3 regions of the Aliifodinibius sp. S!AR15-10 genome follow, and region 1 is predicted to be linked to each of the others. Evidence: riboswitches for the same ligand, from Rfam matches in the RefSeq annotation. Region 1 holds a riboswitch; each other region holds the start of a gene.
What was found. A riboswitch is a leader RNA that binds a small molecule or an ion and turns the genes downstream of it on or off. The one in region 1 is predicted to bind thiamine pyrophosphate.

Region 1 (10,599 bases):
TTTATGGATCCCATGGTTTTTACAGGGGGTACCGGGCGGTTTGAAGGTGCAACAGGTGGTGGGCTAACCAACAGTTTTGTGGCTTTCGGGGCCGGAACCGACCACGAATTTTCCGCCGTCCTCGTATTACCTAAACACCGTGGCCACGACCGCGATAATGACGATGATTGGGATGATGACGACGATTGGCGTGATAATGACGATGACGACGATTAGGTAATATCCTCTGCGAGAACGCTCTTGAGCAATAACCTCTACACATTCGTTTGTGTAGAGGTTTTTATGTGCAGTAGAAAAACCAAGGTTGCTTGCAATAGACGCAACAAGATTTGATATCTCATTTATCACAGCGATATAATAACTGGTACTTATGATCCTATTATTAAATGTTTTTTATTAATACGCTCAGTTTGACTGCTAGTGACGACATTACCACTCATACGGTCAGTCTGCAACCGGAAGACAAGCGTAACATTGACTTCGGCCATGCCGATCTGTTTATAGCCAACAACGCCCCCGACCTCGTCTGGGAGATACTGCGCGGCTGGCTGGTGGATCACAATGAGAGCGGTAGACAAGGATTCGGATTGGGACGATGATGATGAATTCATAATCCGACAGGGAGACCTCTTGGGTAATCTTATCAGCCCTCTATACACTTGTGTAGAGGGTTTTTATCATAAGAATAGATTATTTTACTTTCTTTCGAGATTGCTTCCTATGCAAACGATTTGCCTTTAATATTTTCAGCTATTTAATCAAAAGAGATTATATCTATTGAATTTAACCCATCCTTTATATAATCTGTAACAATAATAGAGACTATTTTGAGCAGGTCTTGAATTATAAATAGCCACTACTTAAATCCCGCTATATATGATTCGTGAACCCTCTATGAAACAAGCTTTCATCCAGAAGCTAACTGAAATTGTTGAACAAAATCTCGATAACGAGCAGTTTGGTGTTGAGGACCTGGCAAGCGGAGCAGGGGTGAGTCGCTCCCAGCTTCATCGGAAGCTAAAAAAGCTAACCGGGCAATCGAGCAGTCAATTTATCAGGGAGATTCGGCTGGAGCACGCCATGGAGCTGCTAAAAGCGGAAGTGGCCACTGCTTCAGAAATTGCCTACCGGGTCGGGTTCAGCAGCCCGGCCTATTTCGGCAAATGTTTCCATGACTATTACGGGTTTCCACCGGGCGAAGCAGTTCATTATAAACCAGAGGATGAAGTCTCCTCTTATCCAGTTGATACTGATTCGACTCAAACGAAAGGGGAAAATACAATTCTTGTTTATTCGGCAAAAGTATTATTAATACTGATGGTGGTAATTGGCGGCTACTTCTACTTTCAGAATGGTCAGGGAAAAGAGTCAGGTGCGGAAACTTCCATAGCCGTATTGCCCCTGGATAACCTGACCGGAGACGAAGAGCAAGCGTTTTTTGTGGACGGTCTGCACGATGCTTTGATAGGAGAATTAGGCCAGCTTAGCGAACTCCGTGTTATTTCACGGACTTCCACTTTACAATTCAGAAATGCAGAATTAAATATAAGAGACATTGCGAAACAGCTGGGCGTTGAAAACGTTATTGAAGGTTCCCTCTACAGAGCCGAAGACAGCGTACGCATACAAATACAACTTATTCAGGCAGGGCCTGAAGAGCAGCATCTTTGGGCGAAAAGTTATGATCGTAACACAGAGAACATTTTATCTTTGTTGAGTGATGTAACTCGCGATATTGCTCAAAGCGTGCAGGTAACTCTTACACCGGAAGAGGATTCCCTGCTGGCTAATCGACGAGAAGTAAATCCCGAAGCCTATAAAGCCTATTTGAGGGGCACCTATCTTCTCAATCAATTTACACCGGAATCGCACAAAAAAGGAATTTCCTACCTGCTTGAAGCAACACGAATAGATCCGGCCGATCCCCTGCCCTGGGCTCGACTGGCACTGGGATATAATACCTCTGGCCATGGTATCACTCCGCCTGCCGATGCATATGAACTGGCACAAGCTGCAGCCGAAAGAGCTCTGAAACTTGATAACAGTTTAGGAGAGGTACACCTTGCACATACGGTTGTCGACCTTTATAACGATTGGGATTGGGACGCAGCGAGCAGGGGATTTAAACGTACTATTAAGTTCGACCCGAATATCGCGGAGACCTATGCTCACTACAGCTGGTTTGTTATGCTCGAAGGTGGCAGTCCGGATGACATTCTGCAACAATCCAGATTGGCTATGAAGCTGGATCCCTTTACAGCGCTTTACCCGGTCTATTTGGGATTTCAGGCTTGGTGGCTGGGCATGTATGATGAAGCGATTGCAGCGGCAAAAAAGTCATTGGAGCTAAACCCCGGTTATCCTTACGGATTTTATGTGCTCGGGTCTGCCTATGCGGCAGATGAGAATTATGAGGAAGCAATAAAAGCTCATGAAAGAGCTGTTGAATTAAATCCAAGATGGAAATTCGGGCTTGGTCATACCTATGCCGTAGCTGGCATGACAGATAAAGCCCTGGAAATAGCGAATGAATTATCATCAAACCCCACCCCTATCGGCAACTGGGGACTTGCTGAAATCTATGCCGCGCTTGGTGACAAAGATGAAGCCTTGCGATGGCTGGAGGCCTGTTATGAGTCCCGCTTTAGCTGGATGCCCTGGATCGAGTGGAATCCCAATTTTGAACCCCTATATGACAATCCGCACTTCCAGGATCTTCTTGGGCGGATGAATGTCAGAAGCAGATCTACCCTCTTCTCGAATTTTTAACGGTTTATCCTATCTTCCAATATCACAATGGCTAAGTTGTAAATACCCGCCAGCATCTTTGTTTAACGTCAGTTCGATATAAGATTTCTTATTAATTACCCGACGCTTGGTCCCTATGCTCTGCGTTGGGACCTGTTGGGACGCTCCGCGTCCAGTATAACCCTTTTGGTGTAACAGAGACGCGGAGCGTCAGAGGGGCTTCCGCCGCAGAGCGGTCGGAAGCGAGCAATTGGTGGAAGAGTCCTCGGCCTACCCGGAATGCTGTTAAATGCCGGTCAGCGACCGGTTTTTGGTAGCTGGAAGGTTAGTGATAAAAAGCAAATCGTAACGACTGTTTATGTCGAACTCACGTTAAATAATGCACAAATAATTTTTGCGACTGTATTGACGCTGGTGTTGTTGTTCGCCGGCTGTAGCGAAACACCGAATGGTACTGCCACTTCTTCAAGGATACAACCTCAACCCCAGCTGGAAGGAGTTTGGGTAGCGATAGACCAAAATGGTAATGTTGGCCACAATAATTTGCTTTACCTGACGGAATCCACTGGATTTCATCAAATTTCTTCCAAAGTTAAAGGTACTGATGAACTATACATGCAGTTTGAATACGAGAGGTCAATGGCAACCTCCTTCGTATCACGGTGGTGCAGCACCAGGTCAAAGGAGTAATACAAGCATCAGGAATGACACAGGATGTATTTTACAGCATAAACCGTGATAATCTGAGTATTTTTAACCAGAACTTCATTCGTGCCTAACTCATGTTTAAGGGGGCTTTGCAAAACCCTATGTCATTGCGAATGGTGCGAATGAAATGAGCGAAATGCGGCAATCTCCCCTCGTGTGGGGATCGCCACGCCCCGAAAAACGCGGGGCTCGCGATGACAATTTTAAATGGTGTGGTTTTGCAAAGGCCTCGTTTAAAACGGATTGCCGGCAGATTGCAAAAGGCGAATCCATCAACAGATTCGCCTTTTGATTGTCCTATTCTGCCATAACTCAAAACTTGAACGAAAGCTGAAGTAGGAAATTTCGGCCCGCCTGCGGGTAGTAGTAGCTATAGTGCTGCTGCTCACCACCGCCTACCCATCCAAACGTGTAGCCATTGGTTTCATACTCTTCATCCAGCACATTGTTGACCTGCAGCGTGGCCTGCAGACCTTTTACATACGGTATTTGAGTAAAATTATATCCAAGCCGTATGTCATTCACAAAGTACGGGTCGATAGAACGGCTCCTGTTTTCAGTATTATCGAGATACTGACGTGAAACATATTTGCTGATCAACTCAGCCGTTAAGCTGCCTTCTGTATAGCTGAATATGGAATTACCGATAAAGGAGGGCGAAAATGAAAGCGAGGTACTTTCAAACGTCGTAGCCTCCTGCCCACCTTGGTCAAAGTTATCAAGGTAATAGGTGTAATCTTCAATCCTGTTTCGACTAAAGGTGGCGTTCCCTGACCATTCAAAACCAGGTGTCAGTTCCACGCCTGCCTGCAGCTCAACGCCGGCCCGGTAACTATCCGACACATTCTGCCTGATATGGGCACCGACGTCGTTTATCTCACCAGTCTGGACCAGCTGATCTTTGTAGTCCATATAGTAGAGGTTGACAGCACCGAAAAACCAGCTAAACGAACCACGGTAACCGAACTCCCAGTCATAAAGGGATTCATGACTGGGCCGGCTTTGCGGGGTCGAATCCACATACTCGTCTCGTGTGGGCTCACGATTCGCCACACTGAATGAGGCGTAGACCCGCTGCCGCTCATCCAAACGATATACCAAGCCGGCTTTGGGATTAAAGAAACTGAGTCGATCACTCTGGCGAACATCGATAATCTGTTGTGTCCCGCTAATGGTACGGGTGTCTTTGCCCAGGAATTTATAGCTGATACCCCTCAACTGCAGATCCAGGTATCCACTGATTGCATCAGTGAAAAAGTATTGACTCTTGGCATAGACGTTGAAATCGGTTTTGAAACCGTTATTGTCGTAATAGGTCTCCTCAATGCTGCTGTCGCCTGCATATCGGGCCCAAATCACTTCTCCATAATGATCCCCGTCATACTCATTATATCCACCCCCAACGGTCACCGACCACTCGTCTTGCACGCGGTACTCCGAAGAAAATACGAGACCGTAGAAATGGTTGTTCAGCCAGCGTCGGCGCACCAGGTCGCTATTGGTAATCGTGGTATTCCCGATTTCAATCGGCCCGATACCATACACGCTCAGATCATCATTATTGCGGAATTCTTCGTAATAACCGCGACCATAGGTATAATGCAGCGAGGTATTGAGGTTCCAGCGGTCGGTAAGCTGGTAGGAGTAGTGCGCCTGGTAATGATCCTGCTGGTAGTTGTCGGTCTGGTCGTCGTAAGTGAATTCGTTGTATTGCCGATTCCCGACGTTTTCCCGCATATGCTCGGCTTGTTCGGATCCCACAAACAACCCGTTTATATAATCTTCAACGCCCTGGGCATTGCCCTCAAGGATCGGTTTCGGCACGCCATTCCATGCTTGATAGGTCTCCTCCACGCCTGAAAGGATATCCACCTTGAGAAGGCTTCGACCCGTACTTTTGGAACCACTCAGGTAGAATGACTTGAGATCTGACGAAGCGCGGTCGATGTAGCCGTCGGAGGCGATTTTGGAAAGCCGGCCTTCAAACTGCCAGCCGTTCTCCATCAGGCCGGATCCCAGCTGCACGTTGTACTTGCGTGTGTTAAACGATCCAACCCCGGTATTTACCTCACCATAGGGCTGGGCCGACATGACAGAAGTCTGAATGTTCATCGTGGCACCGAAAGCGCCGGCCCCGTGGGTGGAAGTCCCAACCCCGCGCTGGATCTGGATATTTTCAACAGATGAGGCCAAATCCGGCAGATCCACCCAGAATACACCGTGTGATTCCGCATCATTGAGCGGAATACCGTTGATTGTCACATTGATGCTGGTCGGGTCCACCCCGCGAATCCGCACCCCGGAATAGCCGATCCCCGCGCCGGCATCTGACGTCGTTGTCACCGAAGGCGTTGAACCTACGAGCGATGGGATATCCTGGCCGAGATTCTTTTTCTCGATCTCTTCCCGTTCCAGGTTCTCGTAGGCCATAGGCGAAGCTTCGTCAACACGCAGGGCGCGTACAAACACCTCGTTGCTCATGAATGACTGGGGCACCAAGCTAATTTCAAGATCTTCCCCCACTTGGTCGATCTCCACCGTTTTCGTTTTATAGCCGATAAAAGAGACGGTTAACGCCCGGGAACCATCAGCTGACAACTGCAATCGAAAGATCCCATTCTCATCGGCAGAGGTACCGTTTTGCGTGCCAACCTGGACAATATTGGCGCCGGCCAGCGGCTTGTCCGTCTGGGCATCCCGTACCGTGCCGGATATCGTTTGACTTAGTGCTGTACTGGTGATTAAAAACAGGAATAGTATTGTGCCTGAAAGGCTTGAAATGAATCTAAACATAAATCCTCCGTCTTACTTAGTTATAAGAGGAGGAGGTAAACTTGCAAGAATTGCTGAAGTATAAGAACTCCAGGTTTCCCTCCGCCGGTGTTAGCCGGTTCAGGTTCTTAGGGTATGATCTCAGCCCGCTATTGCAAGCACCCCCAACCATTGTGAGTGTGTCAAATTTTGATTCGCAAATATAACGTGTAGACAAAATAAATCAAAAAGAATTGAAAAGCAGTAAACAAGTACAAAATAACTATAAATCGATCTTTGATAGCTTAACTCATTAACAAAACGGTTTCGTCTTTTGAGATGGATTCCCGATTTTGAGAGGCACCAATAAAACATATCATAATGAAACAGTTCTCAACCTTTTTAGCAGTCTTCTGCTCAACGATATTGTTGTCCTGTTGCCAGGGCCAACAGCAGGATTCCCCACTGCAGCCGCTTTCTGTAGAAATTGAACCGAATGATATCAAAACGCATATCACGTTTCTGGCCAGCGACTCCCTGCGTGGACGCGAAACTGGCACCCGCGGAGAGGCTATTGCCGCTAATTATATCGCCGACTTCTTCCAAAAGTATGACCTCCAACCGCTTGGAAACGGCGGCACCTACTTTCAACCGTTTACTGTCAATATGGACAATGTCAGGAATCCCCATGGGGCGAGTTCCTCCCGGGATTCAGGAGATGTTCGCCTGTCAAGAAATGTGGTCGGAATGATTGAAGGCCGCGAACACCCCGACACCTATATCATAATTGGCGCACACTACGATCACCTGGGGGAGGGCACCTTTGGCTCACTGGCTAATCGGCGGCGAAACCAGATCCACAACGGGGCCGATGATAATGCCTCCGGCACGGCCGGCATATTGGAGCTTGCCCAGTATTTTTCGAATCATCCTCCCCAAAAGAGCCTGGTTTTCACCGCTTTTTCCGGTGAAGAGATCGGCCTGCTGGGTTCTCAATATTTCGTAGAAAACTCCCTTGTCCCGCTCATTCAAATTCAAGCTATGATCAACCTGGATATGGTGGGTCGGCTGCAGGACAACAAACTGCTTATCTTCGGCACTGGCTCGTCTACAGCGTGGGAACAAATTATTGCAAATGTGAACACGGACTCTCTAAACATAAACAGCATTCCGGATGGCACCGGGGCCAGTGACCACACCAGCTTTTACAACAGGCAGATTCCTGTGCTGCACTACTTTACGGATACACACGCTGATTACCACCGCCCCTCGGATGATGCTGAATACATTAACTATGAGGGGGAAGACCTGGTTCTTGAACACACCAAAAGGCTGCTTCAAGAGCTGGATACGTTGGCAGGTGACCAGCTTGTGTTTACCGAAGTGCCGGAGAATGAACAGCAACGAGATATGATGATCAAGGGGGTAACACTGGGAGTTACACCTGACTACGGCTTCGAGGGCACAGGTATGCGAATTACGGGAACCAGTAGTGGAGGACCTGCACACTCCGCGGGGTTGCAAAATGGTGACGTCATCATTGCCCTTGATGGACAACCGACCGAGGATATCTATGAATATATGGAGGTACTGAACACGCTGGAAGAAGGGCAAAAAAGCACGGTTACCGTAAAAAGAGATAAGAAAGAACTGACGCTGGAGATCCAGTTTTGATCAAACAATAATTTAAATCGCGAGCTAATGCCCGCGGTACAGGCTTAAACGCTCCCCTTCTCACTTCTTACTTCTGGTTTCTCATTTCCTATTGCCAACCATAAAAACGGCATTGCCAAACAACAATTTCCCGCTGGGCCAAAAAGCACGGAACAGCGGGTTGTCAATCATGTATACCACTGTGCCCTCTCCCAGCTCCTGCGTTCCAAAAGCCAGCGTATTTTCCAGGTCTTTCTCAGCTTCACTGCCGACAAATCCACTGACATGTGCACCGGCATTTGCAACTCCCACATTCCAACCTTCTTCAATAAAGTCGTATGCCTGGGTATCCAACTTCAATGAGAAATAAAAGTCATCATAGCCATAGCCCAGTGGGTGTGAGGGATCCATCGCTATTTTAAAAATAGAGCCGTTATTTGCCTCGCTAATACGTTCTCTCTGGTGCTGGTTGAATGAAGAATAGTTAAATCCACTACGCTCCACTTCAGTATCTTCTTTTGCTTTCAAACCGAACTCCTCTTTCCCCGAAAGTAACGCATTTGCTCCCTGGAGGACGATCAATCGGCCTCCATCCAAAATCCAGTCCTTGATTGCAGCAAATCGATCTTCATTAAGAATATCCTCATAGGAACCGTCTGGTAAGATCAATACATCATACCTGTTAAGATTTACGCCGCTGAAATAATCCGTATCAATGAGAGTCACCGGATAGTCGATCTGCCTGTCAAAAAAGTGCCAGATTTCCCCGACATTGTTGGCAGACGTCCCGTTGCCAGCAATCAGCGCAATATTTGGCGCTTCCACAAAACGCATTGCCCCGGAACCCAAATCCGGGCCCGAGTCCATAAGCCCTGTAGATACGGGGTGGAGTTGCTGCCCAAATTCGGTGGCGGTCTCCTGCACCACTTTATCAAATTGAGTTCCCATCTGTTCATTTTCATTTCGGGTGATTACCAGTGTCCCAGGTTGATACGTGACACCGTTCGTTATAAAATGCTGACTCGCCACGTGGATGGTGACCCCCTTTTTCAGCAGCGCGGCCAGCAACTGCATATCTGCCACCGTGTGCCATTCCGCCAGGTAAGCATACGGTTTCCCAGTGATGTTATTTTCAATATTTGGGTTTGGGAGCCCGGCAGATACCGGGTTGAGGCGTTCCGTTAGCGCATAACCATCCAACCCAAAGGCGTAGTGCTGCTCCCAAGCGGTGATGTCATAGGTAACGGAATCGCTCAGCTCCGGCTGCGGCTCAAAGAAAATACGTGCCAACACCGACTTGGGCTGGTAGGCACTCACCAAGTAATCGTTTGTAGTAATTTCAACCTGTTCATCTTGGCCAGTATTATAATTAAAACCAGAATATGTACCGGTTCGAGGGGCTTTCCCATACTGCACGTTATGACTCTCCAGCAGCTGCAAAAGCGAACGGATTTTATCGGGATCATTATCGCCTTTAATAACATACGTTTTGTAGTGGCCGGCGGGATTTTCCCTTGATTTCCGATAATATTCGGTAAATTCACTAACGATTTGTTCCGCATGTTGCGATACCACCTCCACCGTTGACATCCCGGTAGTAAAATGATGTATCAGTCGGTCGTGGAGGGTCAGCGTATCTCCTTCCACCTGGATGATTTTCAACCCGACCTGCCCGGCCTGCTCATAGGTCATGCCTATAGAACCGTTAAAAATGGGATATGTGTCGCCGTAACTGGGATAAAACAGGTCAAAAATTTCGCGAGTGAAATAGCGCCAGTTATTCTGGTCGAAATAGCGGGCGTGGTTTTCACCGATGGTGTGCTGGAATTCACGCTGCCAGTCGGTAATTGCCTTGTGAAACGGCTCGGCTGCGGGGGCAAAATAATAGGGCGAATTATGGCCCTGTTCATGAAAATCGACATGGACATGTGGCAGCCATTGTTGATAAATTTCATTTCGCTGACGGGATTCCTTTTGCGTAAGCCACGCCCAGTCCCGATTCAAATCAAAATAGTAGTGGTTGGTACGGCCGCCCGGCCAGGGCTCATGGTGCTCCCGTGCATGCGGATGTGGATTTGCTTCCTCACGCGCGGTGGCTTTATACCAGTGGACATACCGTTCGCGGCCATCGGGATTCAGCGTCGGGTCCATAATTACCATCGTATTTTGCAGCCACCAACGGGGTTGCTGATTGCCTGGCCGCACCAGCTCGTACAGTGTTTTCATAGCCGCCTCGCTGCTGGAGGCTTCATTCCCGTGCACGTTGTAGCTCATCCAAACGATCGCCGTTGAATCTTGTGTCGGCTCCCCGGCCAGCAGTCCCGTTCGCTTCAGGTTATTGGTTCGGATCTCCTCTTTTCGCGCAATATTCTCTTCTGTTGAAACGGTCACATAAATAAGCTCCCGCCCCTCATTCGATGTGCCATACTGTTGCCACTCCACCATCGGCGATTCGGCAGCAATATGTTTGAAGTATCCAATAACCTTGTGATGGGGCGTCCATTGTTCACCGAGCTCATATCCCAGGTACTGTTCAGGGGATTGGAGTGTTTCCTGCGCAGCGGTTGTTGTCGAGATAAACAGGATGGCAATTAAAGCTGAAAAAATAGATTTTCGTTTCATCTTCATTTTACGGAATCCGTGATTCGTAATGCGTAAATGTCTGCTGCGCATTTCAAATTAATTACACTGAATGATTGATAGTACTAAATGGTTTCTAAACCACAAAATAACGTCCCG
Region 2 (10,599 bases), on a different contig from region 1:
AAAACCCCTCTCAAACATTTGGGACGCGATAACGAAGCCAAAACTCCGGAAACCAGGCCAGAGCACGAAGATCATGTCGTCATTGTGGGATACGGTCCTGCCGGACGCCGCCTGGTAAAGGTGCTCCGCGAGACCGGTATCCCATTTGTGGTGATTGAGATGAATCCCGATTCGGTTGCCGAGATGCGAGCCGAAGAGATCCCGGTTATTTATGGCGATGCCAGTAGTTCGCACATCCTCGAGCTGGCAGAAATTGCCACTGCCAAGCTCTGCGTCATCGCCATCAATGATCCCGCTGCAAGCCCGCGTATCATCAAAGCCGCCCATTTTGAAAATCCCACCCTCCAGATCCTGGTGCGTACTCGCTTCCTCAACGAAGTAGAGATGCTGGAGGATGCCGGTGCCGACATTGTCATACCGGAAGAGATGGAGACCACTGTTCGTATTTTCTCACAGGTGCTTGGGGCCTACATGATCCCGGAAGACGAAATTGAAGAACATATTCGAACTCTCCGCGCCGAGGACTACAAAATCCTGCGCGGAAGTATCCAGGAAGCTCACCTGATGGTGCTGCAAGGACTGGATGAGGAAGGATTACACACCCGCGCCGTAGCTGTACGAGAAGGATCACCCTCGGCCAATAAAACGCTACGTGAGCTGCAGCTGCGCAACAAGTATGATCTCAGCGTACTGGCCGTTCGACGCGGCGAAAAAACAATCGGCAATCCCGATGGCGACTTCCTTGTGGAACCCGGCGACCGATTAGTACTTGTCGGAACCGCCTCCCAGTTTACCACGTGTGCTCATCTTTTCAGGGCTACCGAATCATTTAAAAACGAGCAGACCTAATTCATATGGCACTGATCAACTTTGACGGGGTAACTTTTCAATATGGGGACAGTACCACGCCGGTTATCAACAACTTTTCAGCTTCGATTGGGATGGGCCAAAAAGTGGCGATCAAAGCGGATTCCGGAACCGGAAAAACTACACTACTCCGACTTCTGTTGGGTTTTGAAGAGTTGAAATCGGGGGATATACGATACCAGGGAACATCCATAGCAAGTGATAATTTTGCTACAATCCGCAAAGCCACGGCCTGGCTCCCACAAGATCTTAACATCGGAGATGGCACCGTAGGTGAGGTGATCGACAGAATATTTGAATTTCAGTATAATCGTTCAAAAAAACCGGGTGGAGATCAAATCAAAAGTAAGCTCTCATTGCTGGGACTTTCTTCTTCCCTACTGCCCAAACCGTTCCGGGAGCTTTCTACTGGTCAACGGCAGCGCGTTGGACTTGTGCTCTGCCATCTGCTTGATCGTCCCCTGATGCTGCTGGATGAGCCGACCTCGGCCCTGGATGAAGATTCTAAGCAGAAAGCGATCGACCTGCTGTTTTCAGATAATGGGCAGACGATTATCTCCACAACACACGATCCCTTTTGGCTGGAGCGGTGTGATAAAATCATTGAACTGAAATAGGGCCACGGATTAACACAAAATTGACAAGGATAAGGGTAGCACAAATGTCATAAATGTGAAACCAACGCTTACATTAAAAGCCTGCAGAGACGTATTGCATCCGTCTTGCTTACTTCAACCGGCATTATCTTAAGACACATTCAATGTGTCTCTACAAGTTTTAAACTAGAAATTTAAAGACGTGTCATAATTTTATGGAAATTATTGATCTGGGTTGGCTGCAACTGGGCATCGGCTTCCTGATTTTGCTGATCCCGGCGTTCATCCTGTGGCGCTATAAAACGGGACTCAACAAAAAACTGGGCATTGCCACACTGCGGATGACCTTGCAGCTGCTGTTTGTTGGTTACTACCTGGAATACCTGTTTGTGCTGGACAATGCGTGGATCAACATGGCATGGATCCTGGTGATGGTGGGCGTGGCCGATTTTGCCACGATCGACCGAAGTGAGCTAAACCGGCAGTGGAAGCTGATCCTTCCCATCTTCGGGGCCACCTTTTTCGGCATAATCCTGATCGATCTCTTTTTCCTTGAGCTGGTGATCCAGCTTCCCAAGTTTTTGGCCGCCCAGTATACCATCCCGATCACCGGCATGGTGCTGGGCAACTGTCTGCGGAGTAACGTGATCGGCATCAACGATTTCTATTACAGCCTGAAAGAGCAAAAAGAGCGCTACCAGTTTTACCTGGCCTGCGGTGCCACAAGGCATGAGGCGCTGTTTCCCTTTTTCCAGCGAGCTCTTAAACGTTCAGCCAACCCCACCCTGGCAACTATGGCCACCATCGGACTCGTCTCACTGCCCGGCATGATGACGGGGCAAATTCTCAGCGGCAGCTCACCGATCATCGCCATCAAATACCAGATTATGATTATGCTTGCCATTTTTGCCGGAACAGTCCTCTCTGTTTACCTCGGGATTTTACTCTCCAACTCTTTTGTATTCCGGGAAAATGACATGCTGGACGAATCCATTTTGAAGAATTAGCCACAGATCTACACAGGTTAATATTGATTGTGGAAATCCTTGTTAGAATACATGTTCTATATCTGTATTCATTAATTTTCATCTGTGAAAATCTTTGGCCCAACTGATTGGTCAGTAGTGCAACTGTCTCCCAACCATGAACAAACTACTAAAAAAATTAAAAATCGCTGGGAAGGTGTCGTACACCCGACCCTATGCTGCCTCACAATACCCTGCTTCAGCAATCACTGGCGTGGGAATTAATTCCCGCGAATAGATAGGGCATTACTTTTTATGGTTGCCAGGATATTATTAGGAGAATATTAACCCGACTAATAAAGGCAACATATTCCCTCGCAAAACATTCAGAATTTCTTCAACTTTGGGTTGTAACATATATACTGGAGATTTCCTTAGTAGCACCCAAACAAGCGGTCGTTGATTATTGTAACGCAGACCGTCATATATATTAACTCCTCATAAAATATTTCCGGTTATGAAGAAGCTAACCTTATCCATCCTGAGTATTGCCGTATTATTTGTATATGCATTCTCCGATAAAGAAATCGATACCAATGCCGTCGTAGAAGTTCAGATCAGCGAATGGCAGGTACCCTGGGAAAACAGCCGACCGCGTGATCCCTATGTGGCTCCCGATGGCGACATCTGGTTTGTCGGACAGCGCTCCCACTACGTAGGCGAATTTGATCCAGAAACTGAAGAATTTCGTAAAATTGATCTCGAAGATGGGGCGGGACCCCACACCGTGGTCGTCGATGACAACGGGTTCCCATGGTACGCCGGAAACCGTGCCAACCACATCGGTAAAGTTAATCCCGAGACCGGGGAAATCACCAAATACATGATGCCCGACGACAACAGTGCCCGCGATCCGCATACCATAGCGTTCAACGAGGATGGCAATATGTGGTTCACATCACAGGGGGCAAACTCGGTTGGGTTTTTCAATGTTGAAACCGGCGAACCGACTATCATTCCGGTGGAAACTCCACGGGCACGACCATATGGCATTATCATGGATCAAAACATGGAGCAGCCGTGGATCGCCCTGTTTGGCACTAATAAGTTAGCCACTGTAGATCCTGAAACGATGGAGCTTACCGAAATTGAGCTCCCCAATGCAGATTCACGTCCCCGCCGACTGGCACAAACCTCTGACGGTACCATCTGGTACGGCGACTATTCCCGAGGCTATGTGGGAATGTATGATCCTGCTGACGGTTCCTTCCAGGAGTGGCCGTTGCCTTCTGGTACCAGCTCACGCCCCTACGCGGTAACGGTTGATGATCAGGATCATTTCTGGGTTGTTGAAACCGGGGTTGATCCCAACATGTTTGTCGGGTTTGATACAAAATCGAAAGAGTTTGTCAGCTCTACTGAAATTGAGAGTGGCGGCGGCACCGTCCGGCATATGGTATTTGACGAAGAAACCAACTCCATCTGGTTCGGCACTGATACGAATTATCTGGGGCGGGCGGTAATAAACTAATAGAACCCGGATGAGGCGGGTTCAGTAAGCAATTGCTGGATTAATTGAACTTGTTTCCAAATAATTACGGGGAGAATTTTATTCCCGCAGATGGCGCAGAGTTCGCAGATTATCCGACTCTAACCGAGTAATTTTTCTTTACACGTTTAGCGGTTAAAAAAGATGGTGTCATCCCGAACTTGTTTCAGGATCTCGCAGGGAACCATAGCGCTAATCTGATTAAAAAATGTTATCAACGCCAGACAGCCCCACGAAATCCCAGATCAGACCCACTCTTTGAAGCCATGGCGTAGCTGTGGTACAGGATGACAGAGAGGGTATTTATACCTTGGTAGCCATTTTATCTTTATTAATTTTGAGGTTATTTCTATTAGCGTAAATTTGTTCCTCAAGTCAATACTTCTGGAATCCATTTCATCCACTTACATGATTCATATGATTAAACTAATTCTCCCTACAGTCCTGACGTTACTTGTTGGCTTGGGGTTTGAAGTGGGCAGCTCCGTATCGGGGTCTGTACCCAATAAATATCCCGAACACCTAACCGGGGCCTTTACCGGGGGATTTGGAGAGGATACCTGCCACAGCTGTCATTTTGATTATCCACTTAACCATGACGAAGGTAAACTATCTGTTGATGGATTCCCTCAAGAATATAAAAGCGGTCAATCCTATATGATTCGCATTCACATAGAACGTCCTGGATTGGCAAAAGCCGGGTTCCAGCTCACGGCTCGATTTGCAGATGGCTGGCAAGCCGGCATGTTCAGTCCGCAATCTGATCGCACGCAGTTCACCTCAAACACGCCCGACAGCATCCAGTACCTACAGCACTCCGCAAAGGGGACGGAACTCACAGGAAATGAGTCTACCTACTGGCAGTTCAAATGGATTGCACCGCAACGCCAAGATGAAGTTCAAATCCACTTGGCTGCCAACGCCGCAAACGGAGATGCCTCTGAATTTAGCGATTTCATCCTGACAAAAGAACTCCAGCTTTCCGCCGCTAAACAGTAAATTTATAAGGGGAGACCGGTTCAGCCGTGCCTTACTTAATCTGCAGATCTTACTTCTTTACGAGTAATATCGCAGTCCCATCAGGTCAAAAAAGACAGAATGTGCTCATCCCAAGTCTCCCATCTCACTTCTTGCCCCTAATTAGCTTTAACTAAAAATTATTTTTTTCTATATTAATAATACTTGCTGATTAACCAGCCAGGAGGTTGTTATGTCGCCTAAATTTTCCAGAAAGTTCTTCCTGAAAACCGGTCTGTTCTCTGGTGCCGCCACCTTGCTTGGATCGCTGTTCTCCGGTCTGGGCCAAAAAGACCAACCTACCTACAACGGGGAACAATCCCCAAAAACAGCCGCGCAGAATAAAGGGCACGGTGCAATGACAACCATGGGTCAGGTGGACCACCAGCGCAACGGTTTTGATCCCCACCAGATGTTAACAGATTGGGATACCGGTAACGTTTCCACTTTGCCAAACGGACAGACCCTGCGGGAGTATGAAATCTCGGCCATTGACAAAGAGATCGAAATAGCTCCCGGTATCTTTTTCCCGGCGTGGACCTATAATGGACGTGTTCCGGGCCCCACTCTTCGCTGTACCGAGGGCGATCGTATCCGAATCCATTTCATTAATGCGGGTTCACACGCTCACACCATCCATTTTCATGGAATTCACTCCTCATCGATGGATGGAATCCCTGGTACCGGGCCCGGAATGATCGGTCCGGCCGAATCTTTTACCTACGAGTTTGATGCAGCACCCTTCGGATGTCATCTCTACCATTGCCACTCCACCCCACTAAAACGCCATATTCACAAGGGTTTGTACGGTGCTTTTATTGTCGATCCTGACCCTGAGCGTCACCCGGAGTATGAAGATACCGCTCGTTCCCGCCTGTTGGGTACCAAGGAAAACGAACGCTGGCAGGAGTTCATAATCGTAATGAACGGCTTTGACACAAATTTTGACAACGATAATGAAGTGTATGCCGCTAATACGGTCGCGTTTGCTTATCAACACAAACCGATCAAAGTGCAACATGACCAGCCGATCAGGGTCTACCTGATCAACATCACGGAGTTCGACCCGATCAACTCCTTTCACTTGCACGCCAACTTCTTCGACTTCTATGATCATGGCACCACGCTGACCCCCACAAATGAGAATATCGATACGGTGATGATGTGCCAGGCACAGCGTGGAATTCTAGAATTTTCGTTCGAAGACTTTGAGCCCGGCAAATATATGTTCCACGCTCACCAGTCAGAGTTTGCCGAGCTGGGCTGGATGAGCTTTTTCGATGTCGTAAATAAGGATGCGGAGATATCGGTATGAGCGACAAGATAACACAACGCCTTCCGAAATGGACTTGGCTGATACTGCCAGTCGTACTACTCTTGGGATCGATCGCCCTGTTTTTTGCAACCAATCCCCTGGAGCCGCTGGGTGTTCAGGCCCCTCCCATTGAAGAAGTAACCGTGGAGCGTACCGTGCTGGATGAGGAGGGTATCCACCTGACCGTTCGCGTCAATGGCTCGGAGCCGGTCAAGATAGCCCAGGTACTGGTCGACGACGCCTACTGGGAATTTACACAGACTCCGAAAGGTTCCTTATCTCGCCTTTCTACTGCTAAAATAGACATTCCCTACCCATGGGTTCGGCATGAGCTACACGAAATAAAACTTATCACAAGTACCGGCGCAACGTTCAGCCATACCATTGAAATTGCGGAACCTACACCAGCCTGGTCGTTGCAGCGTGTGGGTGCTTATATTTTGCTGGGGATCTATATCGGGGTAATACCAGTAGGCCTTGGATTGCTATTCTACCCCTACCTGAAAACGTTGGGATCTAAAGGGCTCAACTTTCTGCTCACACTCACAATCGGGCTCCTCGCGTACCTGTTTATCGACACCCTGCAAGAGGGATTTGAAATATCACAGCAGACAGCCGGCGTATTCAGTGGTAACCTGCTCGTCTGGCTGACCACGGGCATTGCCTTTTTAATCATTTTTGCTGTTGGTCGCCGGGGTGGACAGGCGCCGGAAGGTCTTTCCCTGGCCACCTACCTGGCCTTCGGTATCGGGCTCCACAACCTTGGTGAAGGGCTGGCGGTCGGGGCGGCTATGGCTTCGGGTGAAGCGGCGCTGGGCTCTTTTCTCGTGGTGGGATTTACCCTTCACAACCTGACGGAGGGTATCGGTATAGCAGCGCCCCTGTTGAGCAGGAAAACCAGCTTCGGCACATTCGTCAATCTGACGCTCTTGGCGGGCCTCCCTGCGGCAGCCGGAACGCTTATCGGGGCTTTTTCATACGCACCGCACTGGGGCGCTATCCTGTTTGCCATCGGGGCGGGGGCTATCCTACAGGTTATTGTGGAAGTCGGAGTCTTTCTCACCAAAAACGCTCCTTCCAAGTCGTGGTTTACCGTTCCTAATCTTACTGGTTTTGTCTTGGGAGTCGCCATCATGTATGGCACGGCGCTGCTAGTAGCTGTTTAACCAGGACATCAGCATCATCTACGGGTGGGGAAGAATAAACCACCGATTAGGCAAGTTTCACCCGCTGATTACACAGAGTTCGCAGATCTTAGAATACTGAAAACTTGCACGCCACCTCTTCCCTTGTTATGTTGGTTCCAGCGAAAGCTGGGGGTGCTTTGTCCCTCCCTTGTGCAGGGATCGATAAGGCTGAGAAAAACTCCAGGAACTTGACTCGGTTAGTACCGACGGAAGGAAGCTTTCGGTGACACATCTTTTACGTTACAGCACTGTTTCACCAGGATTCTTCAAGTCTCCCCTCTTTCGTTGTAATTGATATCTGCAACTTATAAGGAAGAGATCACTATGTCTGATTCAGACCACCAATCCAAAGAAGATCACAGCAAAACAACGAGCCTCCATTCCGATGGAGATAGAAGCCATCCGGGCACACCTGGCAACACAGAACTGGACAGCGACATGAAACAGCCGCTGCCTGGCTCGGAAAAAGTGTTTGTGCAGGGCAGCCGCGTTGATATCAAGGTTCCCATGCGCAAAATTTCACAGGATGAAACCTCCTCCCTGTTCGGTACCGAAGCCAACCCAGACGTCTATGTTTATGACACATCCGGGCCGTATACCGATTCCCAGACTGACATTGATATCCGAAAAGGGATACCGCGCATCCGGGAGCAGTGGATTCAGGAACGGGACGATACCCGGCAGCTGGAGCAGTTTTCATCAGAATACACCCGCAAACGGAGAGATGATCCCCAGTTACCTCACCTGCAGTTTAAGCATACTCACAAACCGCGAAAGGCGAAAGATGGGCGGCGGGTCACCCAGATGCACTATGCCCGGAAAGGGATCATTACGCCCGAGATGGAGTTCATCGCCATTCGTGAGAACCAGAAACGCCAGTCCCTGGAAGACAGCGACCTGCTGGACCAGCACCCGGGGCAGCCGATGGGTGCTGAAATACCCGACACCATCACCCCGGAGTTTGTCCGTGATGAAGTGGCAAAAGGCCGGGCGATCATCCCATCCAATATCAATCACCCGGAGCTGGAACCGATGATCATCGGCCGTAATTTCCTGGTAAAGATTAATGCCAATATGGGGAATTCTGCCGTGACCTCCTCCATTGCCGAAGAAGTGGAAAAGCTGGTATGGGCGACCAGATGGGGCGCCGATACGATCATGGATCTCTCCACGGGCGATAACATCCACGAAGCACGGGAGTGGATTATCCGCAACAGCCCGGTCCCGGTGGGTACTGTTCCTATTTACCAGGCACTTGAAAAGGTGAATGGCAAAGCTGAGGAACTCAACTGGCCGATATTCCGGGATACCATTATTGAACAGGCCGAGCAGGGCGTTGACTATATGACAATCCATGCCGGCGTGCTGCTCCGATTTATTCCCAAGACAGCGGAACGGGTAACTGGCATCGTATCGCGGGGTGGGTCCATTATGGCCAAATGGTGCCTGGCGCATCACGATGAAAACTTTCTCTATACCCACTGGGACGAGATCTGTGAGATCTGTGCTGCCTATGATATTTCACTTTCTATCGGCGACGGCCTGCGTCCCGGCTCCATCGCCGATGCGAACGACGAAGCACAGTTTGCTGAATTGAAGGTTCAGGGCGACCTCACCAAGCGCGCTTGGGAGTATGACGTGCAGGTGATGAACGAAGGGCCGGGATACGTACCTATGCACATGATCAAGGAGAATATGGCGAAACAGTTGGAGTGGTGCCATGAAGCCCCATTCTATACGCTGGGTCCCCTCACTACAGACATAGCGCCCGGGTATGATCATATCACCTCGGCGATTGGGGCGGCCATGATCGGGTGGTACGGCACGGCTATGCTCTGCTATGTTACGCCGAAGGAGCACCTGGGGCTGCCCAACAAGCACGACGTGCGGGAGGGTGTGATATCCTACAAGCTTGCCGCGCATGCAGCTGACCTGGCCAAGGGACATCCCGGGGCACAGGCCCACGACAACGCGCTCTCCAAGGCCCGCTTTGAGTTCCGGTGGAACGACCAGTTTAACCTCAGCCTGGATCCGCACCGGGCCCGCGAGTATCATGACGAAACCCTGCCCAATGACGCGGCCAAAGTAGCTCATTTCTGTTCCATGTGCGGTCCCAAATTCTGCTCCATGAAAATTTCCCAGGAGGTCAGAGAATATGCGGAGGAGCGCCAGATCGATGACTCCAAGAAAGCACGCGAGGAAGGGATGCAGGAAAAGTCGGGAGAGTTCATGGATAAAGGAGGTGAAATCTATCAGTAACTACTACTGATTGTACAGTAGGAGAGTACACCTTGACACCAGTGCGGGAGCTCATTCCTGCGCTACCCTCCCAGACCTTCAGACTCAAATTATTTCTGTTACTTTAGCCCACCTGGCGGATTTGTTCATATCAAAGGAACACCTATAATTACAAACAGACTAAAATAACTTTTTGAGTTGGCCATAAATAGCATCAGCAATCACTACATCCGGTTCGTTTCGAACGTGATTATGATGAAAAACATTCTAGGCACTAGGTAAATCATACTGAATTGTCTAGTGTATTATTTCTATCACATTTTGGCTTATTTTAGTTACAATTAAATTAAGGCTATCATCATCGATAGTTTAAATTTATCAGGACGAATTCAGTTCAACTAACTTTAGGTATTTTACAGCGGGATGGGGACATGACAAAAACTTCTGGTGTAGAGGATATACAGAAAGCGCTTGAGGAAAAGTCGAAATCCGACTTTATCCAGATTATAGAAAAGAAGAGAACATCTCGGCTTGAGTCTTTTGAGGAGGTACTGAAAGAATTGCTGGATAATATCCAGGACTCAGAACCTACACCTGCCTGGCTGCTTTCGGAACTCCAAAATGCCATTGGGAAGTTAAATAACAAGCTCGACCAGCAGGAACAGGATAAACTGGCTGACGCCTATATGGTGGCTGTGTATCAATTTGCGGGAAGCTTTGACCGTGAGGCAACAATTGAACAGAATGAAGATCGCTTCCGCCCTCTGCCAAAAGACTCGATTGTTGTAAAAACCGGGAAAGCGTTCAAGCGTCTCTTCCGCTCGATTGACCGGTCTGGCCACAATCTGCTTAACTTTATACGAAG
Region 3 (10,599 bases), on a different contig from region 1:
GAGCAGGGATATGAAGTGGAGTACATCCCGGTGGATCAAAAAGGGCGGGTCAAACTGGATGCTCTTGAGAATATGATTCGGGGAGATACGATCCTGGCATCGGTGCACCACGGCAACTCCGAAATCGGAACCATACAGGATTTGAGAACGATTGGGGAGCTGCTGAATAAGCATGAGATCCTCTTTCACAGTGATTGCGTGCAAACTTTCGGCAAAATTCCGGTGGATGTAAAAAAAGCAGGCCTTGATGCGATCTCTATTTCAGCCCACAAAATTTATGGTCCCAAAGGGGTGGGCGCTGCCTACATCAATCCATCACTGAGCTGGAAGTCCGTCATCCCCGGCACCACCCAGGAAAAAGGATTTGCTTCCGGAACGGTGAATGTACCCGGCGTGGGTGCGTTTATGGCAGCTGCCAACGATATTGTTAAAATCCGGGAAGAAGAGCTGCAGCGCGAACGAGAACTGCGCAACCAGTTTATAAAACTGATGGCCGACAGTGAATTTGATGTTGCTATAGAGGGCGACTCTGAAGGGCTTCCCAATATTATTGGACTTCGGGTCCACGGTATGGAGGGGCAGTATGCCATGATTGAGTGCAACAGGCATGGATTGGCTATTTCAACAGGTAGTGCATGCTCGGTGGGTTCCGAGAAACCGGCGTCCAGCATGGTGGCACTGGGTCGCGATGAACAGGAGGTACGAGAATTCATCCGTGTTTCGTTAGGTAAAGAGACGACGAAACAGGAAATACAAGAAGCTGTTAAAATCTTGAAAAAAGTGTTGACCAAGCATTTTAGTATGATTAAGCTTTAACGAATCTAAACACCAGATACAGGTCCATGCATACATTTTTACGAGTTCTTTCACTCAGTATCGTTATTCTTTCTGCTTCTGTGATGGGAGCATATGCCCAAAGCAGTAATAGCAGCAGTAAAGCCGATGTGGTAATAACTGAATTCAGCGATTATCAATGTCCGGCTTGCGCATATTACCACCCCATTGTTGAAAAATTGAAACAAGAACTGGGAAGTAAAGTTGCCGTTGAATACCGCTATTTCCCACTGAACAGCCACCAGTTTGCGGCATTAGCTGCCCGGGCTGCAGAGGCTGCCCGCAACCAGGGAAAGTTCAAGGCGATGCACGATATGTTATTCGAAAATCAAGACAGCTGGTCCAGTTCGGGGAACCCACAGTCAGTTTTCGTCGGGTATGCCAAGGAACTGGGACTTGACCTCGATCAGTTCAAAAACGACCTGAACTCCGGTGAGACGCAAAAAACTGTTATGGAGCAAAAACAGGAAGGCGTCAACATGGGGGTTAATTCTACTCCAAGTTTCTTTATCAACGGTATCCAGGTGCAACAGCTGCCTCGCAACTATGAGCAGTTTAAGTCCCTTGTAGAAAGCCAGATGCCGGAAGACACGTAGTGATGCGTGAGGTTCTCGTTATTCCGTTTAATAGCTAGTAAAAAATTACTCATTACGCATTACGAATTACGCTTTTTCAAAAGCTTGCAAAGCCCTGAGTTTTTAGGTAACATCATTTCGTTCATTTAATGACTGCTGTTTGTCGTTAGGAGTGCTTTCCATTATTTCGGAAGGCTGAGATAACATCCTCAACACTTGACCTGGTTAGCACCAGCGGAGGGAAACGACAGAATTACTCTCCCCTTCTATCGGTAAACAGCAAATAATCAAATCCACTGCTGTTTGACCTATGAGTAAGCCATCAAAACAATATGCCCGAGCGCTAACGATCGCTACATCCGACAGCGGTGGGGGTGCCGGCGTGCAGGCCGACCTCAAAGCTTTTTCGGCCATGGGTTGCTATGGAATGTCTGTTTTTGCAGCATTGACGGCACAGAACACTACTGATGTAACCGGAATCCACGCCCTGCCGCCTGACTTCGTCTCACTGCAGATCGATACCGTTATTGAGGATCTCGGAGTAGACGCAGTCAAAATCGGCATGCTGTTCAACAGTGAAATTATGGAGGCCGTTGCCGACCGATTGGCTGCACATAATGTGGGAAACGTAGTGCTGGACCCCGTAATGGTGGCCAAAAGCGGGGCCAAACTGATCCAGGACGATGCGATTGAAACCCTGAAGACCCAGCTTTTCCCACTTAGTACCAATATCACTCCAAACCTTCCGGAAGCGGAAACACTGCTGGATATTAAAATCGACGACCGGACGCAGATGGAGGGGGCTGCCCGTAAATTGCTTGATTTTGGGCCCGATTCAGTGCTGCTGAAAGGCGGGCATTTTAGTGATAAAAAAAGCATAGACTGCCTGGTGCTTGGGGAAAAGGATGTGAACGGTAAGGATGTCTATTGGTATGAAGCTGAGCGAATTCACACAAAAAACACACACGGAACCGGTTGCACATTGTCCTCCGCTATTGCTGCAGGACTAGCAAAAGGTGAACCATTACCAGAGGCAGTCCAATCCGCAAAAAAATATATCTCCGGGGCCATAGAGTCAGGCAGCGAGTACTCCATTGGCAACGGACACGGTCCCCTGCACCATTTCTACCAGTGGTGGGAGTAAACAAACACTATGTGCGACGCACTTCGGAAGTGCGTCGCACATGGCCACATAATTTATAATTTGAAAAAGTTCATAAATGAAATTCACCGACGAACTCTGGGCTAGTATCGAACATATTTATGATGCCATTCTTGAGCTCCCGTTTATCAAGGAGCTGACCAATGGCACGCTACCCGAAGATGTATTTATTTTTTATCTAAAACAGGATACGCTCTATTTAGCCGAATTCTCCAGGGCGTTATCGCTGGCCGGAATCCGGTCCGACTCCACAAAGCAGATGTACGACTTCCTCCATTTTGCCAGCCGAGCAGTGGTTGTGGAGCAACAGCTGCACCAGAATTTTTACGAGGAATACGGCACGGAAATGAATCCCGAAAAATCACCCTCCTGTTTTGCATATACCAATTTTCTGCTTTCCACGGCAGCTACCAAAGATAATGCGGTTAATATCGCCGCCCTGTTGCCCTGCTTCTGGATTTACCGCAAAGTGGGCATGGAAATTTATAAAAATGCCGCTGATGACAACCCCTACCAGGATTGGATCGATACCTACGCGGGGGAAGAGTTCGAGGAGAGCGTCAACAGGGCTATAGCGATAACGAATGATGTGGCGGCCGACGAGTCGGAAGAACGGCTCCAGGAGATGAAACAGGCATTCATAAAAGCCACCGAGCTGGAGTGGATGTTCTGGAACAGTGCGTACCAAAAAGAGCAGTGGCCACTGCAGGAAGTATTGGAAGGTAGTTAGTAGAAGGTAGATAAATGTAGAGACACGATGCTCGTGTCTTCAAGAATAAGGATCCTCAAAACATGAAAATCGGTATCATCGGTGGAGGTATTATCGGCCTCGGCATTGGCTGGCAGCTGTTACGGCGTGGTGCGGAAGTGACACTATTTGAGAAAGGCACCATCGGCCAGGAATCCAGCTACGCCGCCGCAGGTATGCTGGCCCCGTACGCCGAAGTCGGGTTTGAGGAGATCGAGCTGATGAAACTTGGCCAGGAGAGTCTGCGCTTATACCCGAAATTTATTAATGAGCTTGCCGAAGATACCGAAAACGTCCCCGAAATCGACCGTTGTGGTACCATGCTGGTAGGCGTTGACCGCGATGATACCGAACACCTCAGACGCCTTTACGATTTCAGGGAAAAATTATCACTCACTGTGGAGATGATCACCGGTACCGAGGCCCGTGAGCGCGAGCCCCTGCTTTCTCCAAAAGTGGTCTCTGCGGTATGGCTGCCGGATGACGCCCAGATCGATAATCGTGCACTTGTGCAGTGCCTGAAAGAGGCCTTTACTTCGTGCGGCGGTTTGTTGCTGGAGCAAAACAAAGTGACACAGATTCACCGGTCGGGTGGTGCTGTTAAAGGCGTATCCACCCCCTCATCCAACTTTCAGTTCGACAAAGTTGTACTGGCGGCTGGCTGCTGGTCGCGACAGGTATCAGGGATTCCCGATAAGCTCAAGCCGCCCATCCGGCCGGTTAAGGGGCAAATTATAACAATGCAAAAGACACCGGATTGCGAGCTGAAAGGCATTGTTCGCTCTCCGCGGTTCTACCTGGTTCCGAAAGAGGATGGTACGATCCGTTTGGGAGCGACCAGTGAAGAGAAGGGATTTGACAAAATGCCCACGGCTGGAGGACAAAAGGAGCTTTTGGAAGAAGCCTGGGAAGCGGTTCCTTCAATATATGATCTGCCGCTAATTGAGACCATCGCCGGACTCCGCCCCGCCAGTCGCGACCATGCTCCCATTATCGGGCAAACCAGAATGAAAGGACTATATTACGCCACGGGGCACTACCGGCACGGAATCCTGTTGACGCCTGTGACTGTTTATTCTATAGTGGAGGAGATATTGAATGACAGTATTGCCGAGGCTGTAAAATCATTTCGGCCGGGACGATTTTCAAAAACTGGACAGGAAGCATAAAAGATTACAACATTATGAAATTGCACGTGAATGGAGATAAAATTGACACCGAAGCTAAAACCGTTAAAGAACTGCTCCGGCAATTCGAAGTTGAAGAAGAAGGGAAAGGAACAGCTGTAGCCCTCAATGATTCTGTTGTCCCCAAAACAAAATGGGATAAGCAGGAGCTGGAAGAAGACGACCGGGTGGAGATCATTCGTGCCACGCAAGGCGGTTGATGAATAAAGAATTAAGAATTAGGAATAAAGAATTAAGAATTAGGAATGAAGAATTAAGAATTCAGGATCATTAGTGTCTGGGAAAATTACTCCATCTTGGGGAAAATGGCATTTAAGTTCACTACATACCGTTTTTAGATAAGCAATTAAATATGATCCTTCGCTATAAACAAGCCATATACGAATAAACCTGCCTCCGCCTTCCGGCCTTGGTAAAGTTGACCGCCCGGAAGGGATCGGTGCAGAGCGTAAAGAAAAAATCTGTGATTCCCGAGATATTGAATTGTTGAACCGTTAATTGAAGTTAGAAGGTCTAAGGTCTGAAGGTGGGCTAATAGTCTGCCTTTCCTAGTTTCTCGTCAGGCAAAAATGATTCGTTTTTTCTTGTTGCTACAATGAGTTTATTTGATGGGCCTTTAAAAGTAAGAAATTAACAAGGTCTTCTGAGTCCAGAGAATCCCTGCAGCCAGCTGTTGGAAAGCTGAGTGATGTTCCAAAGCAACAAGCTACGGATAGGCAGGATAGAACAACATCTGGGATTCTTTGGCGGCTTTTTGGGTTCGTTTTTTGGCCGTACAAAAAATGAATAGCAGGAATGAGAAATAGGGCAACACCAAAAGTTTTTTACTGGACAACAGTGATTTACAATTCATAATTGAGAATACCATGAGCAAACTAACCATAGCCGACAAAGAATTTGATTCCCGCCTGATTGTGGGGAGCGCGCGATTTCCCGATCCCGACACCATGCGACGGGCCCTGCAAGCAAGTGGCACCGAAATTGTGACCGTAGCCCTGCGTCGGGCCGACCTGGATCGTGAAGATGGGGAGGATATCCTCAGCTACCTTGACCATGACAACTATTTCATCCTGCCAAACACAGCGGGATGCTACACAGCTAAAGAAGCAGTGTTAACAGCACAGTTGGGTCGTGAAGCACTGGAAACCGACTGGGTGAAGCTGGAGGTCATCGGGGATGATGAGACACTCTTCCCCGATGTTTCGGAACTGCTGAAAGCCGCCGAACAGCTCATTATGGAGGGTTTTACCGTGTTACCCTACGCTAATGACGACCCTATCACCTGCAAGAAGCTGGCCGATATGGGGTGTGCCGCCGTTATGCCGCTGGGGGCGCCCATCGGTTCGGGTATGGGCATCCGGAACCCGTACAACCTGCAAATTATTCGGGAGCAGGTGGATGTGCCGGTGATCGTGGATGCCGGCGTAGGAACGGCTTCTGATGCCGCTATCGCGATGGAGCTGGGCATGGACGCAGTGCTGATGAACTCCGCTATTTCCCAGGCCAAGCACCCGGTAAAGATGGCCGAAGCGATGAAGCTGGCTATCAAATCCGGGCGACTGGCATACGAGTCGGGTCGCATGCCGCGCAGGCTCTACGCCAAGGCTTCCAGCCCGATGGAGGGGCGAATGGAGATCTCCGGTACGGATGAGTAACCTCCCCTTCCGATACTATTTGATCACCGATCGTACGCAATGTGCCCCCCGCCCGCTCCCGGAGGTGGTAGAAGAGGCCTGCCAAAACGGGATTCGAGCAATACAACTGCGTGAAAAAGATCTTTCAGCAAAAGAACTTTACAGGCTGGCAAAAAAACTGCGGGAGACCACCTCAAGATATGGTGCTAGATTATTCATTAATGACCGGGCCGATATCGCACTGGCGGTGGAAGCTGATGGCGTGCACTGCCGGGAAACGAGTATGCGCCCTGGTGATATCAAACAATTCAACTCCTCCCTGGTAGTCGGTGCCAGCGTGCACTCGATTGATTCTGCTCTTAAAGCCGAAACAGATGGGGCTGACTTCCTGCTCTTTGGACCTGTATTCTATACGGCTTCCAAAGCAAAGTACGGTGATCCGCAGGGACTTGAAAAGTTAAAGAAAGTGGTTTCGAATGTCAGGATACCTCTTTATGCCGTTGGAGGAATTACTCCTGCCAGAGCAGTGCAGTGCCTAGAGGCAGGAGCACACGGCGTGGCCGGGATTTCGTCAATTATGACAGCGGATTCCATCCCACAGAAAATTGAAGAATGGAAAACAAGATTACAGCATTTATGAGCAATTTGAGTGGAGTTTACTTAATCACAGATACCACGATCCAAAAACAATATTCGCACCAGGAGTTGGCCGAAATAGCTGTGGAAACTGGAATCAGCATGATCCAGTATCGTGATAAAAATGCATCTGCCCGGGAATCGCTGGAGACAATCAAGGAGATATCACAAATTACCACCGGAACCGATACCACATTCATTGTCAATGATCGCGCAGACCTGGCTTTGGCTGGCGATGCTGACGGCGTTCACCTGGGACAGGATGACCTGCCGATCCCTGCAGCGCGTACACTTTTGGAGGATGAGAAAATCATTGGCGGTACCTCATCGAACCTGGAAGAAGCGCTGCAGGTGGAAGAGGCTGGCGCTGATTATGTAGCACTGGGACATATTTTTGAGACCACCACAAAACAAAAATCTTATGCTCCGCGGGGACTCGGCACGCTTCGAGAAGTGGCTGAAGCGGTCTCTATTCCGCTGGTGGCAATCGGTGGCATTACGCTGAACAATGCGCCGCAGGTTATCGAAGCCGGTGCTGATGTCATCGCGCTATCCTCTGCCATCTGTGCCGCCGAAGATCCGCGGGCGGCCGCACAAACATTTGTCGACCTGTTTTAGTTTTAATGAGTCGTGGCTCATAGGTAGCAGAGCTACCTTCTTTGCGTTCCGTACCGGAGGTACGGAACGAGATAAAAACTCATTGCGAGCTCCGCTTGTTGCTAAGGCATTATTCTGAGTGGGAGATTGCCGCACTCCATTCACTTCGCACACCTTTGCCAAAGCTACGGTGCACTCCGTTCATTCCGCAATGACACCATCGTATTCCAAGCCCACCAATTGCTCGCTTCCGTCCGCTCGGCGGCAGAAGCCCCTCATAAAGCTCCGCGTCTCTGTAGCACCATAGGTTATACTGGACGCGGAGCGCCCTAACAGGTCCCAACGCAGAGCATTGGGACCGAGCGGATAAGCGCTGCGTTGTTGACCGAGGACTACTCTGACGCTGCAAGTAGACCACTCAAACTCCTCTGGCAGGCTACCCAAACCTCTTTGGTGGACTACTCAAACCCCTTGAGTAAACTACCCAAGCCTCTTGGGCAGACTACCCGGACATCTTGAGTGGACTACTCAAACTCCTTGAGCGGACTACCCAAGACCCTTTGGTAGACTACTCAGGCCTGTTGAGCAGCTACTCCGTCTCCCGTAGCAAGAAGTAGACCACTACTTTCCTCGGAGTAGTAAGGGGCCACCCTTTTATTAGTGGAAACTCCTTAGCCCGGATTTCTCAGTGTTTATGATTTCATTCAAAAGGAAGCACAAGAAAATACGCAATTCGCAGTACGCAATATCGAGCCCCAGTTCATTATCGAAGCAGAAAATGTTATTATTGATACCAACAGAAATTAAAGCAGCAAAAGCGTAGCCATGATTTACGAATTTCTTGACAGGTCTCCTCAATTTGACGATACCGTGTTTGTAGCTCCCAGTGCCGACATCATCGGAGATGTGGCTATTGGCAGCCAGAGCAGTGTCTGGTTTAACGTGACGATCCGGGGTGATGTCAACTGGATAGAGATCGGGGAGCGCAGCAACGTGCAGGACAACGTCTGCATTCACGTGATGAATCAAACGGGTCCCACAAGCATCGGTGACGAGGTGACGATCGGTCACAGCGCCATGATCCACGGCTGCACGATCCAAGACCGGGTGCTGGTTGGCATCAATACGACGGTGCTGGATGAGGCCGTTATAGAATCGGATGTAATTGTGGCGGCGGGAAGCCTGGTACCACCGGGCGAGCGACTGGAATCAGGATACCTCTTTATGGGATCCCCGGTCCAGCAGAAACGGAAACTAACTGATGACGAGATCGCATCCATAAAGAAGCACTCCGAGAACTACATCAAATACTCCCGCGCATACCAGAAAAAAGATAACTACGAGCAAAACCCATTTTACACTCCTAAAGGTTGAATGTTGAAGGTTAAAAGTTACAGATTAACTCACCTTCAACATGCAACCTGTAACCTTCGACAAATAGAATGTCCGGCATATACATCCATATCCCGTTTTGTAAGCAGGCGTGCTCCTACTGCGATTTCTATTTCATAACCCAAACGGGGTATCGCAATGAATTCGTGGACAGTTTAATTAGTGAGATCAAATCCTATTCCAACACACAGTATGTGCAAGAACTGGTAAAATCGGTCTATTTTGGCGGCGGCACCCCCTCCCTGCTGAAGCCTTCCGACCTTGAACGAGTTATGGGAGCGCTCCACGAGGTTTTCCGGCTGGATACGGAAGAGATTACCCTGGAAATGAACCCGGACGATGTGAACAAAGATTACCTCAAAGAGTTGCTGAATTTGGGAATCACCCGTTCCAGCATGGGCGTGCAGTCGTTTAAGCCTGAGCTATTGGAATTTATGAACCGGGCCCATACGCGGGAACACGCACTAAAATGCCTTGAACTGCTGCAATCGACAGGCTTCCGCACGTTTACGGTGGACCTGATCTATGGCAACCCGGGACAAGACCTGCAAGACCTTGAGGAGGACCTGGAAACGCTGATCGACTTTGATCCCCCACATGTGTCGGCCTATTCACTGACGGTGGAGCCCAAAACTAAGCTGGGAAAACAGGTGGAACTGGGGCGCATCGATCCGCCGGGCGATGAGGTGGTCTCCGATCACTACGACATGGTCGTGGAAAAGCTGGCGGATGCTGGAATTCAGCAGTATGAAGTTAGTAACTACAGCAAACCGGGGCATGAGGCGATACACAACAGCAGCTACTGGCGTCATGAAAACTACCTGGGGCTGGGACCGGCGGCACATTCATTTTGGTGGGATAATGAAGAGGCCCGGCGCTGGAGCAACCGATCGGATCTAAAAGCATATCTCGAGGAGGGGAAACCGGCAACACTGGATGAAAAAGAAACATTGACACTGCTGCAACTGGCCGAGGAGCGGTTGATGCTCGGGCTCAGAACACGTGAAGGCGTGCCCCGGAAAGAACTCAATGAACGATATAATTACCGATTAAATAGTCGACAACTAGAGTATATCCACCAGAAAGAAAAGGAGAATAAATTCATCATTGATTCTGAAACTCTTCGGCTAACTGCCCAAGGTCGCAAAATAGCAGATTCTATTTTGCTGGATATTGTGACGATGCACTGAATTAAAGCTGTCTAAAAAGACTCAGAAAACTACGTTCCTAACCTCAACATTTTGTATGTCTTATTCTCGTTGTAGTATTCATTTTTTTAGTGATAAAAAAACGAATCAAAAAAATCACCGCCTGGAGTAAATTGTCGCTGCGTTCACTCCGCCTCCGCTAAAACCATTTAAACTCGATCCGCTGAAAAACGCGGATCTCAAACAAAAATGGTTTCTTAACGCTTCGGCTTTGCTCTCTTTTCCAGCGAAATTTACCTTAGGGCGGGGAGCGTTTTTACCTTATGATCTTGGACTTTTAGACCTTCGACCTTTTAATCAACAATTCAACGTCTCAACTACTCAACATTTCAACATTTTAAGACCACAGATTTTTTCTTTACGCTTCTCTACATTTCCTTCCGGGCGGTCACCTTTACAAGGCCGGCAGAGGAGGCTTGAGAATGGGGATCAAGTGAATCGCGTGGTTCAAATGCAAGGGAAATGGTACTTTTGGAAGCCTCTTCTCATCATACCGTTTCATCCTCACCCATCCTCCGGCGGCATGGTACCAAAAACCCGGTCCCACAGCGTGGTGGAAACCCCGAATGCTTTTTCAGGATATTTGTAATGATGAAGGGCATGGTGCCGGTAAAGGTGCTTTAAAT

Region 2: another riboswitch for thiamine pyrophosphate. It lies ahead of thiC (phosphomethylpyrimidine synthase ThiC); the one in region 1 lies ahead of NC796_RS17260 (TonB-dependent receptor).
Region 3: another riboswitch for thiamine pyrophosphate. It lies ahead of thiD (bifunctional hydroxymethylpyrimidine kinase/phosphomethylpyrimidine kinase); the one in region 1 lies ahead of NC796_RS17260 (TonB-dependent receptor).

Annotation. Positions count from the first base shown of each region.
Region 1 is NZ_JAMQKA010000030.1:23,286-33,884, reverse strand. It holds gene NC796_RS17280 (hypothetical protein) at 1-216, shown strand, start outside; gene NC796_RS17275 (hypothetical protein) at 387-599, shown strand; gene NC796_RS17270 (helix-turn-helix domain-containing protein) at 877-2,769, shown strand; gene NC796_RS17265 (hypothetical protein) at 3,028-3,438, shown strand; gene NC796_RS17260 (TonB-dependent receptor) at 3,769-6,249, opposite strand; TPP riboswitch at 6,309-6,404, opposite strand; gene NC796_RS17255 (M28 family peptidase) at 6,589-7,881, shown strand; gene NC796_RS17250 (M14 family metallopeptidase) at 7,963-10,482, opposite strand.
Region 2 is NZ_JAMQKA010000010.1:89,290-99,888, reverse strand. It holds gene NC796_RS08860 (cation:proton antiporter) at 1-849, shown strand, start outside; gene NC796_RS08855 (ABC transporter ATP-binding protein) at 855-1,484, shown strand; gene NC796_RS08850 (ABC transporter permease) at 1,679-2,470, shown strand; gene NC796_RS08845 (hypothetical protein) at 2,946-3,959, shown strand; gene NC796_RS08840 (choice-of-anchor V domain-containing protein) at 4,395-4,976, shown strand; gene NC796_RS08835 (multicopper oxidase domain-containing protein) at 5,188-6,309, shown strand; gene NC796_RS08830 (ZIP family metal transporter) at 6,306-7,475, shown strand; TPP riboswitch at 7,615-7,728, shown strand; gene thiC (phosphomethylpyrimidine synthase ThiC) at 7,935-9,755, shown strand; gene NC796_RS08820 (hypothetical protein) at 10,166-10,599, shown strand, end outside.
Region 3 is NZ_JAMQKA010000048.1:19,371-29,969, forward strand. It holds gene NC796_RS21320 (IscS subfamily cysteine desulfurase) at 1-816, shown strand, start outside; gene NC796_RS21325 (thioredoxin domain-containing protein) at 843-1,430, shown strand; TPP riboswitch at 1,568-1,669, shown strand; gene thiD (bifunctional hydroxymethylpyrimidine kinase/phosphomethylpyrimidine kinase) at 1,720-2,553, shown strand; gene tenA (thiaminase II) at 2,630-3,301, shown strand; gene thiO (glycine oxidase ThiO) at 3,364-4,488, shown strand; gene thiS (sulfur carrier protein ThiS) at 4,503-4,706, shown strand; gene NC796_RS21350 (thiazole synthase) at 5,373-6,161, shown strand; gene thiE (thiamine phosphate synthase) at 6,154-6,780, shown strand; gene thiE (thiamine phosphate synthase) at 6,753-7,394, shown strand; gene NC796_RS21365 (hypothetical protein) at 7,575-7,817, opposite strand; gene NC796_RS21370 (gamma carbonic anhydrase family protein) at 8,199-8,747, shown strand; gene hemW (radical SAM family heme chaperone HemW) at 8,816-9,955, shown strand; gene NC796_RS21380 (sterol desaturase family protein) at 10,478-10,599, opposite strand, start outside.